Regions from separate parts of the Paenibacillus sp. JDR-2 genome, predicted to be linked through region 2. Evidence: predicted binding sites of a transcription regulator. Region 2 holds the regulator's gene; the other holds the start of a gene.
The links. The regulator LexA, encoded in region 2, represses DNA repair genes until DNA is damaged. The targets are predictions, from matches to a motif close to CGAACATATGTTCG.
Positions count from the first base shown of each region.

Region 1: PJDR2_RS18830 (DNA polymerase IV) is a predicted target of LexA. The motif match lies at 1,496-1,509, and genes of this name have one in related genera.

Region 1 covers NC_012914.1:4,273,601-4,281,125, forward strand. The annotation lists gene PJDR2_RS18825 (hypothetical protein) at 1-194, opposite strand, end outside; gene PJDR2_RS18830 (DNA polymerase IV) at 191-1,444, opposite strand; gene PJDR2_RS18835 (DUF2515 domain-containing protein) at 1,627-2,919, opposite strand; gene PJDR2_RS18840 (SOS response-associated peptidase) at 3,077-3,775, shown strand; gene PJDR2_RS18845 (stage VI sporulation protein F) at 4,039-4,326, opposite strand; gene recG (ATP-dependent DNA helicase RecG) at 4,401-6,455, opposite strand; gene PJDR2_RS18855 (DegV family protein) at 6,467-7,321, opposite strand; gene PJDR2_RS18860 (DAK2 domain-containing protein) at 7,346-7,525, opposite strand, start outside.
Region 2 covers NC_012914.1:3,036,793-3,044,317, reverse strand. The annotation lists gene metH (methionine synthase) at 1-1,734, opposite strand, end outside; gene PJDR2_RS13320 (1,2-dihydroxy-3-keto-5-methylthiopentene dioxygenase) at 1,881-2,420, shown strand; gene PJDR2_RS13315 (HAD family hydrolase) at 2,479-3,267, opposite strand; gene PJDR2_RS13310 (hypothetical protein) at 3,295-3,804, opposite strand; gene PJDR2_RS13305 (DUF896 domain-containing protein) at 3,883-4,071, opposite strand; gene PJDR2_RS13300 (LysM peptidoglycan-binding domain-containing protein) at 4,223-4,585, opposite strand; gene lexA (transcriptional repressor LexA) at 4,755-5,375, shown strand; gene PJDR2_RS32460 (PspC domain-containing protein) at 5,492-5,701, shown strand; gene glnA (type I glutamate--ammonia ligase) at 5,744-7,072, opposite strand; gene PJDR2_RS13285 (MerR family transcriptional regulator) at 7,241-7,525, opposite strand, start outside.

The sequences.
Region 1 (7,525 bases), 1.2 Mb from region 2:
TTCTTATCTACGATTGTCAGCATCATAGGGAGAAGCACGTAATCCCGGATAAGCTCAAGCTCCTCTTTGCTTGGGACGGGGACAGGTCCGGAGGCTTTGGGCGGCTCGCGCCGTTCTAAATATTGCTCCCGGTGCTCAGGCAGCATCATACGGCTGGATTCCCAGCGGCCGTTTCCTTCCAGTTTCTTGCTCATTTGTAGTGTCCTCCAATTTTGACGCTGCGCTCACGGGCCTGGGCTGATTCGAGCAGCGAGGACGCCCGGAGAATCGAGGTCGTTCCGAATTTATGGCGGATGGCGTCCGTGACGCGATCCAGCTTTCTTTCCTTCTCCCTGTTGCCGAACAGGGTAAGCTGATATTGGTCGTCGGGTACCAGCTTCGATAAGGTCACGCCAAGCTTGCGGACGGGAAGCCGGTCCCAATGGGCGTAAAACAACGTGCGGGCCGCAGCAAATACTTCCTTCGTAATATTCGTCGGATCGGGTACCGTCATCTGGCGGAAAAAACCGGTCGGATGGTCGAAATCCGCGCCTTGCGCGCCTGCTGCAACCACGCTGCCCATATAACCCTTGGCGCGGCTGCGGCGGCATACCTCCTCGCTTAGTTCCAGCAGAACAACGTCAATCTCCTGCGGCTTGCTGTAATCCCTGGGAAGCGTCATCTGATGGCCGACGGCTTGCTGCGCGTCATGAGTACTCGGTTTGACCGGACTCGGGTCAATGCCGTTTGCCGTCTGCCAGAACAGCTCCGCTTGAATATCGCTGTTGCGGCCCATCCGCGCCTGCAGCCTGCGCTTGAATTCCGGCAGGGGAAGACAGCCGAGATCGCCAATCGTTGTGATCCCCATCCGTTGGAAATGCGCGGTCATCCTCGAGCCTACACCAAACATTTTGTTCACGGGAAGCGGCCATAATAAAGATTGCACCTCGGATTTCGGAAGAGTGAATTGGCCGATATCGTTTTTTTTCGCCCAAATATCGGTGGCCATCTTGGCCAGAATCTTGTTGGAGCTGATGCCTACCCGGGCCCATACGCCGGTGTAGGTCATGATCTTGGTCTGGATCTGCGTTGCAATCTCTTCGGGAGAGCCGAAGTAAGACAAGGAACCGGTAACGTCCAGGAACTGTTCGTCGATGGAGAAGGGCTCCACCAGATCGGTAAACGAACGAAAAATGTCGGTAATCATTAGCGAGACATCGATATAAGCTTGCATCCGCGGCCTGATAATGACGAGATGCGGACATTTGCCCAGCGCCTCGCCAAGGGTCTCGGCGGTCGTCACGCCGTACTGCTTCGCAAGCGGACAAGCTGCCAGAATAATGCCCGAACGCCTCGAAGGATCGCCGGCAACAACAACCGGATCGTTCTTATATTCGGGATGCGCGGCCTTCTCGACGGACGCGTAGAACGACTGGCAGTCAATCAGCATAATGACACGTTCCATAATCCCCACTCCAATACAAATGCGAAAGTATGTTCGTATATTATTATATACCGAATGTATGTTCGCTATGCAAGGGATATTTAGAGGTAATTTCAAACAGTTGGGCCAGAAGCCGATCCTGCCCTTGAAACAGCAAAAAGAAGCCTACTGTTCGGGTTGGAACAGCAGGCTTCTTTTCGTTTTCAAGGATCCTCCTCCTGCCTCAGCTGCTGGGCAGCAAGCACGGCGAGCTCAATCTTGTTGAGCAGCAGGCCGTACTCGCTTGTCAGTTCAAAGCTGCGGGGCAGCTTCAGCTTTCGGAAATACGGCATGATGTCGCCAGCCGAACCGAACCAGTCTTCCCGTTTCGCCGTCTCAAGCTTCTGGTTCGCCCAGGCATCGCGAAGCTCCGGGCTGTAGAGCGGCGCCGCTCCCGGCAGCAGCTTGCCGCCTAGCAATCGCTCCTTGTACAGCGCTGTTGGCAGCTCCCGGCGTATCCGGGCGAATAGATGCGGGGCATAATCCGCCCTTGACCCGGTATGGCGCGCATTCGCCGCAAAGGCCAGCGCCCCTTCCCGTACCCGGGGCACGCCAAACAAAACGGCATACAACGACTTGCCGAATTCAATCCGTTCGGACACATCGTCGAAATCCTCCATGATTAATCCCGCCAGCCGCAGCTCCCGCCCCCCTACCGTATGGTACGGGAACATCACCGCGTTCAGCTGCAGCAGCGACTGCATGCCGAAGAAGAAGGTATCGATCACGTTTTTGCGGAAGTAATCGTCCTGCACTACCCGTTGCTCAATGAAATGCTGCTCGTTCACAATAAGCGCAACCGTCAGCGGTACGGAATCGCGCCTTCGCCAGAACTGCTCCCATACCGGCCTCATAAACCGCGTTACCCCAAAAGCCGGAAGCAAATGAAACAACGGACGCTGAACGCGAACGCTCTCCTCGTAGAGCAGCAGCTGCGGATAGGCATCGCCAAAAATAAACGTATTCGCATGCTCCAGCAGCAGAAAGACCGATTGCCGTTTATCGCCCGGGAGCAGCTGCGGCAGCCATTCGCCAGCCAGATCGGTCATATTCCACCCGCCGTTGCGGGATACGAGATGGGCTAACATCGCCCAGTGCAGCTCCGGATGACTTTGATACATCAGCCGGTAGGCTTCCGTCCGCGACACGTTATTGCGGTTAAGACGGGAGGTCTCCGCCCGAATCCGTTCGATAAGGATCTTCTCTTCCCCGCTCCAAGCGCTCGTCACGGGCTCCGTCTGCTGCTCCTCCAGCTTCCGCCACTCTTCCTCCAGCTCGGCAACCGTATCCTCGGCGAGCTTCAGCGGAGTTGCTTCCGCGAGCATCTCATGCGAAGCCTCCAGGCCATGCCATTTGCCTACCGCATAATCCCATGCCGCAGCAGGCAGAGAAAAGAATTGTTTGATTTTGCGGAGCCTTAGTCCGGTGCGGCCGCGCCTTCTCCCCCTGCTCAACATCGACCGCCCTCCTCCTATCCTGGTAACACAAGTATTTGCCGTCAGGCCGCCTGTTCATGCATAATAAAAAGCAAAGAACGTACAAGTTTTGTGGAGCTGTATTTTTGTTCCGCAAAACTCACTTTCATTCCCAAAAAACTTTTCAGGAGGACTGGCCATGTGCGGAAGATATACCATCACCGTATCGCTCGAGGAGCTGATGATCCGTTATATGATCGGCGAGACGAAGGTGCCTTACCATCGTCCCAAATATAACGTAGCGCCAGGCCAGCAGGTGCTTGCCATTATTAATGACGGTCAGCGTAACCGGCTCGGCGAGCTGCAGTGGGGACTTGTTCCGCCTTGGGCCGACGATCCGAAGATCGGCAATAAAATGCTCAATGCCCGCTCCGAGACAGCCGCCGATAAGCCGGCCTTCAAGACGCCGCTCCGCCGCAAGCGCTGCCTGATCCCGGCAGACGGCTTCTACGAATGGAAAAAGACGGACGGCGGCAAACAGCCGATGCGTATTGTCCGCAAGGACCGCTCCGTCTTCAGCATGGCCGGTCTGTACGAGTCGTGGCTTGCGCCGGACGGCACAACAACAATCAGCACCTGCACCATTATGACGACCTCTCCCAACGAGCTGATGGCCCCGATTCACGACCGCATGCCGGTCATTTTGCGTCCGGAGGACGAGCCCTTCTGGCTCGACCGTACCGTACAGGATCCGCAGGCCTTGCAGCGTCTTTTCCTGCCGTATGCGGCGGAAGAGCTCGAAGCCTATCCGGTATCCCCGGCAGTCGGGAGCGTCAAGAATGACACCGCCGAATGCATCGAACCGGCAGCCCCGGGCGGCCAGCTGCATCTGTGGTAGATTACGGGTAGGACTGTAAAGGGGACCACTTCATTGGATTTCATCCAATGTAAAATGCCGAAGTGGCAGATAACCCGCGCTAGGTTGGATTCACTCCAATAAATATCACCCGGATGAACTTTTTTCGCTCAAATGTCTGGATTATACTGGATGAATTCCAACAAAGCTTCAATTACTGGGCAAAGTGCACCCATCTGCTGTATAAACTCCAACGTAGGCAGCCAGTGTCTTTCGCTAAATAAAAAAAAGCCGACCGCAAGCGGTCAGCGGAACATCCCCCATAGCTTCAGCAAATGGAAGGTGTTGTTTGGATCTATTTTTTGTCCGAGGACAAAATCGATAATCTGTTCTTCCTGAATATCCGTCAGCGGTTCCTGTAAAATAGAAGTCGCTGATTTCACCAGCTTCCGCACCTTTACCCGGTCCTGCAGATCATACTTCGTGACATTGCCCAGCAACAGCCGCATCCGGTCCTTAACGACCGGATTTTTTAATTTGAATTTGACGCGTTCGACCAATTGCGGCCGAATGCCGTACTTTTGGTAACTCACTTCGGCTAACACCTCCATCCGGCATTCCGATGATTCGATCGTTTAACTATATGCCGCAAGAGGGAAGATATTGCTTAGTCGAGCTGTTCCCCTTGAAAAATTTGATCCTTCAGCAGTTGGACACGCATCCGTTCGAACAACGGATTCGTCCAGAAATCATCCCGTCCGGTAAGCTCCGCCGCATCATCGCGGGCAAGCTCCAGCATCTCGTATTCCGCCGCCATATCAGCGATCTTGAACTCCGGCAAGCCGCTTTGCTTCGTCCCGAAGAAGTCTCCCGGTCCCCGCAGCTCCAGATCCCGGCGCGACACCTCAAAGCCGTCATTGGTCTCCGTCATCACCTTCATTCGCTCGCGTCCGTTCTCCGACTTCGGATCGGCCACCAGCACGCAGAACGACTGATGCGCCCCGCGCCCGACGCGCCCGCGCAGCTGATGCAGCTGCGAAAGCCCGAACCGCTCCGCGTCCATAATGATGATAAGCGTGGCATTCGGAACGTCGACACCAACCTCAACGACCGTTGTCGCAACAAGCAGCTGCGTCTCGTTGGCGCCAAACCCGCGCATCACTTCGTCCTTCTCGGAAGCCGACAGCCGGCCGTGCAGAAGCCCGACCTTCAAATCCGGAAAAGCCTGCTGCATCTGCACGTACAGATCAATCGCATTTTGCACATCCAGCTTATCCGACTCCTCGATCAGCGGGCAGATCACGTACGCCTGGCGTCCCTCGCCAACCTCACGCCGGATAAAGCCAAGAACGCGTTCCATCATGTCATGCTTAACCCAATACGTCTTAATCGGCTTCCGGCCGTGCGGACGCTCCTTGATCGTGGACACATCCATGTCCCCGAAGGCCGTAATGGCAAGCGTCCTCGGAATTGGAGTGGCCGTCATCGTAAGCACGTCGGGATTCATCCCTTTGCGGCGCAGAATACTCCGCTGATTCACCCCGAACCGGTGCTGCTCGTCCGTCACGACAAGCCCCAGGCTGCGGAAAAAGACATCGTCCTGAATAAGCGCATGCGTGCCGACCAGAATATCGATCATGCCCATCTGCAGCCCGGCAAGCACATCGCGGCGCTTCTTCTCCGTCAAGCTGCCCGTCAGGAGAGCGACCTCAATCCCCGTATCCGCAAACAGCTTCTGCAGCGAGCGCAAATGCTGCTCGGCCAGAATCTCCGTCGGCACCATAAGAGCCCCTTGATGGCCGGCTTTGATCGTGCAATACAGCGCAATTGCCGCAACGACCGTTTTGCCGGACCCGACATCCCCCTGCAGCAGGCGGTTCATCGCCGCCGGTTGGCGCATATCGGACATAATCTCGTTAACAACCTTCTTCTGGCCGTCCGTCAGCTCGAAAGGAAGCGTAGCCGCAAAGTTGCGGATCGTCTCCCCGTTCACCTGATGAACAATGCCATCCCCGCGTTTCCGCGTCAAAGAACGGTAAGCCTGCAGCTTCAGCTGAAAAAGAAACAGCTCCTCATAGACCATCCGCCGCCTGGCTTCCAGGCCTTCCTTAACCTCTTCCGGATCGTGAATCCGCTGCACGGCATCACGCCTTGCCATAAGCCCGTGGCGCTCAACAAGCTCATGCGGCAGCACTTCCTCAATCATGGAGCCGTATTGGAGAAGCGCCTGCTTGATCGTCTTGCGCATCCAGGCTTGCGTAATCCCTCCGCCTACGGAATAGACCGGTTGAAGAGTGCCTGACTTCACCATGCCTGTAGACTTGTCCGCAAATTCGGATTCCGACACGGTCATCTGCAGGCGCTGCTGCTCCCACTTGCCCGTCAGCATAATTTCTCTACCCGGCGTCAGCTGTCCTTGCAGAAAATGACGGTTAAACCAGACAGCCGTCACCAGCATATGGTCAACCTCGATTTTGCAGGTCAGGCGCGATTTGTTTTTTCCGTACCGCTGCAAAATCCCGTTCCCGCGAATCGTCCCCTGAACCGTCACCTTCTCGCCGTCTTTGATCTCGGCAAGCTCCCGAATACGGTAATCTTCATATCGAAATGGAAAATAATCCAGCAAATCGGCGACCGTGTGTACGCCAAAGGCGTGAAGCTCTTCTTCCTTCGGAGCGCTCACGCCTTTAATTTGCCGGACCGAATACTGTTCCAGCGTCATTGTTCTCTACCTCACACTCTGCGCACGAACACAGCCATCGTGCCGGGACCCACATGGGTTCCGATTACGGCACCAACGGTTGCGTATTCAACCCCTTGAACATTGAAGCGTCCCTTGATCAGCTCGAGGAATTCCAAAGCAGCTTCCTTATTCGTGTTCCAGGCGATTGTTACAATGACCGGATCCTGGCCGCAAGCATCGCCAAGCATATCCATAATCCGCGCCATTGCTTTTTTTGTACCGCGCATTTTATCTACGGCATATACCATGCCTTCTTTGTCGAGCGACAGAATCGGCTTAATATTAAGAATAGATCCGATAAGAGCGGAAGCTTTGCCGATCCGTCCTCCTCTTTGCAAATATTCAAGCGTATCCACGAGAAAATACAGCTGCGTTTCCCGCTGCATCCGCTCGATCTCGGCCATAATCGCTTCTTTCGAAGCCCCTTCCCTAGCCATTCTGGCCGCTGCTACCACGCGCATGCCATAGGAGTAAGAAGCTGTTTTTGAATCGATAACCGTAATATCCGGGTCCCCGTCAATCATCGAGCTGGCGATAACGGCCGACTGGTAAGTCCCGCTGACCGCACCCGACAAGTGAATCGAAATAATGGACGCCCCGGGGTCCTCCTGCAAAATGCGTTCGTATACCTCTTGATACTCCATCGGTGATGGCTGGGACGAAGTAGGCATTGCCGGTGATGACGCTACTTTCTCGAAAAACTGCTCCGTATTAATCGTAACGGCATCATAGTAAGTCTCTTCTCCGAACAGAATTTTCAGCGGAACCATCTCAATGCCGAGCTCTTGCCTCAGCGCGAGTGGAATGTCCGATGCGCTGTCGGTCACGATGCGTATGTTCCCCATACGTCCCCTCCCAACTTATTATGGCTATTCCATAGCGAACAAATAAGGATATAAAGGCTGGCCGCCGGCATGAACCTCAAGCTCAATATCCGGGTATGCCTCCTCGATCCATTCGCATAATTCGGCTGTATCGGATTCTTTCGCATCCTCGCCGGTCAGGATCGTAAGCAGCTCGCCGCCCTCTTCGGCCATAGCCGCCATTAG
Region 2 (7,525 bases):
CCGCTCCAGTTTTTCCGTATTTACGATCGCATAGTCAAGTCCGGCTTTCGTACAGTGGTACAGGTAGACCGAGTTCAGCACCTCGCGGCCCGCATCAGGCAGACCAAACGAGATATTGCTTAGACCCAGAATCGTCTTTGCTTTCGGGAACTTCTCCTTAATCATCCGGATGCCTTCGATCGTCTCAACGGCAGATCCGATATACTGCGGGTCGCCGGAGCCAACCGGGAACATGTTCGGGTCGAATATGATATCTTCCGGATTCATGCCGTATTTATTGACCAGGAGGTTATAAGAACGCTCCGCCACTTCCATCTTCGCTTCACGGGAAACCGCCTGTCCGCGCTCATCGATCAGGATCATGACAACCGCGGCACCGTATTGGTGAATCAGCGGCAGGATCTTCTCGAACTTCGATTCGCCGTCTTCCAGGTTAATCGAGTTAATAATGGCTTTACCTTGCGAATACTTCAGACCAAGCTCGATGATATGGTCGTACGTCGAATCGAGCATTAACGGCACTTTAATTTTCTTCACAACCTGCGGCAGGAACTCATGAACCGCATAAGCTTCATCAATGTCCGTATCCTGCAAGTTGATATCGATAATATGGGCTCCGCCTTTAACCTGGGAACGCGCGATTTCCGAAGCTTCGTCGAACTTGCCTTCTTTAATCAGGCGTTTAAACTTCCGGGATCCGGATATATTGGTCCGTTCGCCGATCATAATCGGACGGTTCTCGTCTTCGATGTATACCGTATCAATACCGGACACAGCTGCCGGATGAGTACCGTACTGTGTACGCGGCGCATAATTCGCCATCGTATCGTACAAGGCTTTAATGTGCGCAGGAGTTGTGCCGCAGCAGCCGCCAGCGATGTTAAGCCAGCCCTGCTCGGCAAATGCCGACATTTTTCGCGCAAGAGATTCAGGAGATTCGTGATAGTGACCATTCTCGTCCGGCAGGCCCGCGTTTGGATAACAGCTGACAGCAGAATCGGCAATCTCGCTCAGCGAACGGATATGGTCTCGCATGAATTCAGGGCCGGTCGCGCAGTTCAGTCCGATCGAAATCGGTTTCAGGTGTTCCAAGGAAATGTAGAAGGATTCAATGGATTGACCGGCGAGCGTGGTGCCCATCGGCTCAATCGTACCCGAAATCATAATTGGAAGCTCGCGGTTCATAGCCGCAAAGGCCTTGCGGATCCCAATGCTTCCCGCTTTAACATTCAAGGTATCCTGCGATGTCTCCAAAAGAATAGCGTCTACGTCGCCTTCGATTAAGGCAACGGTTTGTTCGTAATAACTGTCTACAAGTTCGTCAAAGGTAACGCCGCCGGTTACGGAGAGCGTTTTCGTAGTTGGCCCCAAAGCTCCGGCTACATACCGAGGGCGGTCAGGTGTCGAGAATTTATCCGCCGCGTCTCTTGCCAGCTTGGCAGCAGCAAGGTTAATTTCGCGAGCTTTTTCCGGAATGTCATATTCCGCCAATACGACGCTAGTCGCGCCAAACGTATTGGTTTCCAAAATATCGGCGCCGGCTTCCAGGTACTTCTCATGGATCGTCGAAATAACATCCGGACGCGTTAATACGAGCATTTCATTACAGCCGTCAAGCTCTTCTCCGCCAAAATCATCAGCAGTCAAATCCGCCTGCTGAATCATTGTTCCCATCGCTCCGTCCAGGATGAGTATCCGCTGCTGCATCATTTCTTGTATGGTCGGTTTCAACAAATTTCGTACACCCTTCCTCCGAAAATCATTAACAAATAGTGTAACAGAATAGCCGCACTCTGAAAAGGCAGTCCATCGACATTTGACTACATTTGCTATATAATTGGACTTATCAGTTAATTTCTATAGGGAAAGAGGGATTGAGAATGGCTGAAATCCGCATTCGCAATACTAATGAACGTATTTCTGGAGAACAGAACGTTCGTGAATTTTTAGAAAATCAAGAAGTTCTTTATGAACATTGGGATGCTACTAAACTTCCTGCACATCTTCAAGAGAAATTTGTTCTCTCCGATGAAGAGAAAGCAGAGGTTCTGTCCACCTTCAATGCCGATATTACGGATCTTGCCGCTCGCCGCGGTTACAAAACTTGGGACATCATTACATTATCCGATGCAACTCCAAACCTTGATGAACTGCTGAAGAAATTCGAATCCGTTCATACACATACAGAAGATGAAGTTCGCGCGATTACAGCCGGCAAAGGCATCTTCGTTATCAAAGGTACCGAAGAAGTTGGTTACTTCGATGTTGAACTCGAAGCTGGCGACGTTATCTCCGTTCCGGAGAGAATCCCTCACTTCTTCACTTTGATGGATAACCGCCAAATCGTAGCCGTGCGTCTGTTCATCGAAACAGAAGGCTGGATTGCTCATCCGTTCGAAGACCCTGCTTTCGTTAAATAAAACTTTAAAAAAAGCCCCTCGATCCATCTTCCGATGGCGAGGGGCTTTGTCTTGTCCATTATTGCTCGAGAAGCAACAGCAGTTCTTCCAGATGAGCAATCTCATGCGATGGAATGATTTCGTCATTACGTACCGCACCATGACGGTTCACCCATACGGATGTCATGCCAACCGTATTCGCACCTAGAATATCGGTAGTCAGCTTGTCGCCAACCATAATGCCGTGGTCCGGCTCGATTCCGAGACGCTCCATGGCATGACGGAAGATGGAAGCGGCAGGCTTGCCCTCACCATACTCGCCCGAGATTATGATGTGATCAAAGTAAGGAGTCAGCTCAGGAACGCCGGCAAGCTTCTCGCGCTGCAGATCCGGGGATCCGTTAGTCAGCAGAAGCAGCTTGTACTTTCCTTTAAGCGCATCCAACACGCGGAACGTTTCATCATAGACAAGCGGACGTTTGCGACGTTCCGCAGGGAATTGCTCCGCCAACTTAGCGCCTAGCTCTTCGTTATCCACGCCAAGTGCACGCAGGCCGCGAGTCCAAGCTTCCTTGCGGTAGCCCGGAGCAAGCTGCTCCAGCTTGCGGAACTCTTCCTGCTCGCCTTCGCGGAAATTCGCCCAGAGTCCTTCAAACGGATTAATACCGATCATCTTTGTGAACGGAAACGTCTCATAGGATTCATAAAGAGCACGCGCTTCTTTACGTACGGCTTCTTCAAGCTGCTCCGGATCAACACCGGCAGCTTCCGCACCGGCTTGGCATGTTGCTTCAAATGCTTCTTTTACGCTGCGGTCATCCCACAACAGCGTATCGTCAAGATCAAATAGAACGGCTTGCTTCCCCATAATTCGCATAACTCTCCTACTCTGTTTCTATTTTTGTTCAAAAGGCAAATTGTGTGTTTTGGCGAAATCCTGCAGTCTGCTGCTGATCTCATCCGTAGGATAACGGTTGAGAAGCCGCGAGAATACCCAGTTTGCGCCTTTTTGCTGCATGATAACTACAGCACCGCTCTGAACGCTGATGCCTTTAATGTTGGATACATGCAGCTGCTTGTCCCCCGTCATTTTACGGGTTTGGATATAATCCTTGCCGATTGAAATGTAAGGACGGCGCAAGAAGAAAATAAGCGCCAGGAAAATGTAGCAGCCGATCGTTACCCAGAACATAGACGAAGGTTCAAAGGATGGATCCGTCGTAACGAAAACCGTATACATACTGATCAACAAAATGAGCACAATCGGGAATATGTAGTTGCGACCGGTAAAACGGTCTACCTTGGGTGCTGATGAAGTGCCAATCTGCGATGCTCCGTGCTTTTTACGCGCTTTGTTAATTTGGTTCGTATTTTTGCGCACTTTGCGCTCCCACGTGCGTGACAAGCTTATTCCTCCTATTGTATATTGCAGGCGCCGTTCATGGAACGACGCCAACGCTAGTTATATAGTTGTAAAACCTAATTAATGAGCAACATCGTTTGGATCGCCGTCTACAATCTCAATTGAATCCAACTGCTGGCGGAAATTCCTTTTGAAATTCTCCAAATATTTCTGACGCAATACGGCACGTTCCGCAATTTCCTCTTCAGTCAAACCTACCGTTTTATTTTTACGGGATAATTCATTAATTCGCGCGATGACTTCTTCCACTGCCTTCACCTCATTTGCTTATTACTCATCCTTCTTACCTATTTTGACTTTTAACGCGAGCAATTGTCAAGGCAATGATGGAAGAATGATAAAAGGACAGGTAATTTCGAACATCCTGTGTCCGAATTACCTGTCCTTTCGATTATTTAGACTATTGAGGAATAATTAATACCTGTCCTGGCCGAAGCTCTACCGAGCTTAATTGGTTACGTTCCTTAATCTTGTATATGTACTGTCTAATGTCCTTGGAACCCTCAGTAAAACGATCTGCAATTCCCCACAACGTATCCCCCGCCGTAACAATTACCGTCTGCTCATTAGCTGCAGCCTCTTGAATATGATTGGACGATGCATTTGTACGCATCATGAGGAAGCTGGTAAAAAGAAGAATGAACACTGCAGCACAAACAATAAGTTTAAAAGCATGACGCTGAATTTGTTGACCCCGCAGTATGAACGATTTAGCGGCTTCTTCCTTATGGATACTTTTATAAAAAGACGGATTCATGATCATTATTATCGCTCCCCGAACGTTTGTTCTGTTTTCTTATGCCCCAAGAATAACACGAACAAATGTTTGCAGTCAATAAAAAATGCGAACTTTTGTTTTTAAGAACTTATGTTTGTACGAACTCCGGTTCTATGCTATAATTTTCTTCAAATATTATATTGGAGTGATTCACGTGTCTAAGATTTCGAACCGCCAACAGTCGATTCTTGAATTTATTAAGAATGAGGTTCGGGACAAAGGATATCCGCCATCTGTTCGCGAAATCGGCGAAGCGGTTGGCCTGGCGTCAAGCTCCACCGTTCACGGCCATCTGGATCGGCTAGAGAAGAAAGGCCTGATCAGACGAGATCCAACGAAACCTCGGGCGATCGAAATTTTGGATCAAGACGGTGTTGACGGCATTATCCTCCCCGCTGTGGCTCAAGTGCCAATCGTCGGCAAAGTAACGGCAGGCGTGCCGATTACGGCGACTGAGAATATTGAAGAGTACTTCCCGTTATCCGCACATTTCGTAGGCGACGATGAAGTATTCATCCTGAATGTCATGGGCGACAGCATGATTGAAGCCGGCATACATAACGGCGACTATGTTATTGTCCGCCAGCAGCAGACCGCCAACAACGGCGATATCGTAGTAGCCATGACGGAAGATGACGAAGCGACGGTTAAGACCTTCTACAAAGAGAAGGATCATATCCGCCTCCAGCCTGAGAACTCTACAATGGAGCCGATCCGTTTGAACAATGTGACCATTCTTGGTAAAGTAGTTGGCTTGTTCCGTGACTTCCACTAATCTTTTTAGCATAAAAGAGGCTGTTCCCCCTAATCCGATTTCAAATTCGGTTAGGGAGAACAGCCTCTTTTTATTTTCCTGATTATGGTATTATCATATGACTTAATCTTTTTGTCATGAGGTGGTTAAGAGTGAAGAAGAAATTAACGAGATCCTTATTCGATAAATCCATATCCGGAGTTTGCGGTGGAATTGCCGAATACTTCAATCTTTCCTCCTTGTTTGTAAGACTGCTGTTCCTCCTCTTTATCCCCTGCAATCTTATCGTGTACATCATTCTTGCGAACGTTATTCCCGCCAGCCCGCCATCGTTGATTAGGAGATAGAAAAAAATCCCCGGACGCTTAGAGCGCCAAGGGATTTCCTTCCTAGTACAGCGTCAGATACTGATCGCGTTCCCATTGATGAACTTGTGTTTTGTACATGTCCCATTCAATTTCTTTCAGCTCATAGAAGTGAGCCAGAGCGTGTTCGCCCAGTGCATCGCAGATAACGTCGCTGCGTAGCATTTCGTCGAGCGCTTCCTTCAGATCGGAAGGAAGGCTTGGCACGCCGGATTCCAAACGCTCTTCTTCCGTCATGATGTAGATGTTGCGATCTACAGGCGCCGGAAGCGCCGTTTTGTTCTTGATGCCGTCAAGGCCGGCTTTCAGCATTACGGCAAGAGCCAAATAAGGGTTAGCTGCCGGATCCGGGTTTCGAACCTCGATACGCGTGCTAAGACCACGGGATGCCGGGATACGGATCATTGGCGAACGGTTGCTCGCCGACCAAGCTACGTAGCAAGGTGCTTCATAACCTGGAACCATTCGTTTGTACGAGTTGATTGTAGGGTTCGTAATAGCCGCCATCGCACGAGCATGCTCGAGAATACCCGCCATGTAGTAACGTGCGGTTTGGCTAAGACCCAAACGATCCTTCTCTTCATAGAATACGTTAGTGCTGCCTTGGAAGAGCGATTGGTGACAGTGCATACCCGAACCGTTTACCCCAAATAGCGGTTTCGGCATGAAGGTAGCATGGAGGCCATGCTGTCTAGCAATCGTCTTAACAACAAGCTTAAACGTTTGAATTTGGTCTGCGGCTTTGATCGCATCCGCGTATTTAAAGTCGATTTCGTGCTGACCTGGAGCAACTTCATGGTGGGAAGCTTCAATCTCGAAGCCCATCTCTTCCAGCGTCAGTACGATTTCACGGCGGCAGTTCTCGCCCATGTCCATTGGCGCAAGGTCGAAGTATCCGCCTTGGTCATTCAGCTCGGTTGTAGGCTCGCCGCGTTCATCCGTCTTGAACAGGAAGAATTCCGGTTCCGGACCAACGTTCATCGCCGTAAAGCCCATTTCTTCCGCTTCTTGCAGCGCACGCTTCAGAATACCGCGCGGGTCGCCTGCAAACGGAGTGCCGTCAGGCATATAAATATCGCAGATCAGACGGGCAACGCGGTCTTGCGCAACCCATGGGAATACTACCCAAGTATCCAAATCAGGGTATAAGTACATGTCAGATTCTTCGATACGAACGTAACCTTCAATGGAAGATCCGTCAAACATCATTTTATTATCCAATGCTTTATCAAGCTGGCTTACCGGAATCTCTACGTTTTTGATCGTACCGAGCAAATCGGTAAATTGAAGACGGATAAATCGAACGTTCTGTTCCTCCGCAATGCGTTTAATATCCTCTTTTGTGTAGCTCACAGCATTCATCTCCTTTAAAAGAATTGCGAAGCTATTCTTACTTCGAAAGCATCAACCTAAAGAATTGTGAAGCAATTCTTGCTTCGTAAGCATCAGCCAAAGAATTGCGAAGCTATTCTTACTTCGAAAGCATACGCTTTACCCTGTTCGTTTAATTAAAAGGACATGCTAACGCTTGTTCAAGAAACGGGACAACTGACCTTGAATAAGCGAAGCCTGGCCAGGACGTTTCTCCAGCAATTGCTGCTTGAGAAGGCGGTGCAGCTGCGCGTCGGAAAGCTCCTTGCGCTTCACTTCGGACTGCTCGCTTACGATTGTTGCATCGTCCGATTCTTTTGAAACCGGATTCATGACTTGCTTAATGCCGGCGATATTAACGCCTTTTTCGATCAACGCCTTAATTTCCAATAACCGTTCCACATCATTAAAAGAGAACAGTCGCTGGTTGCCCGC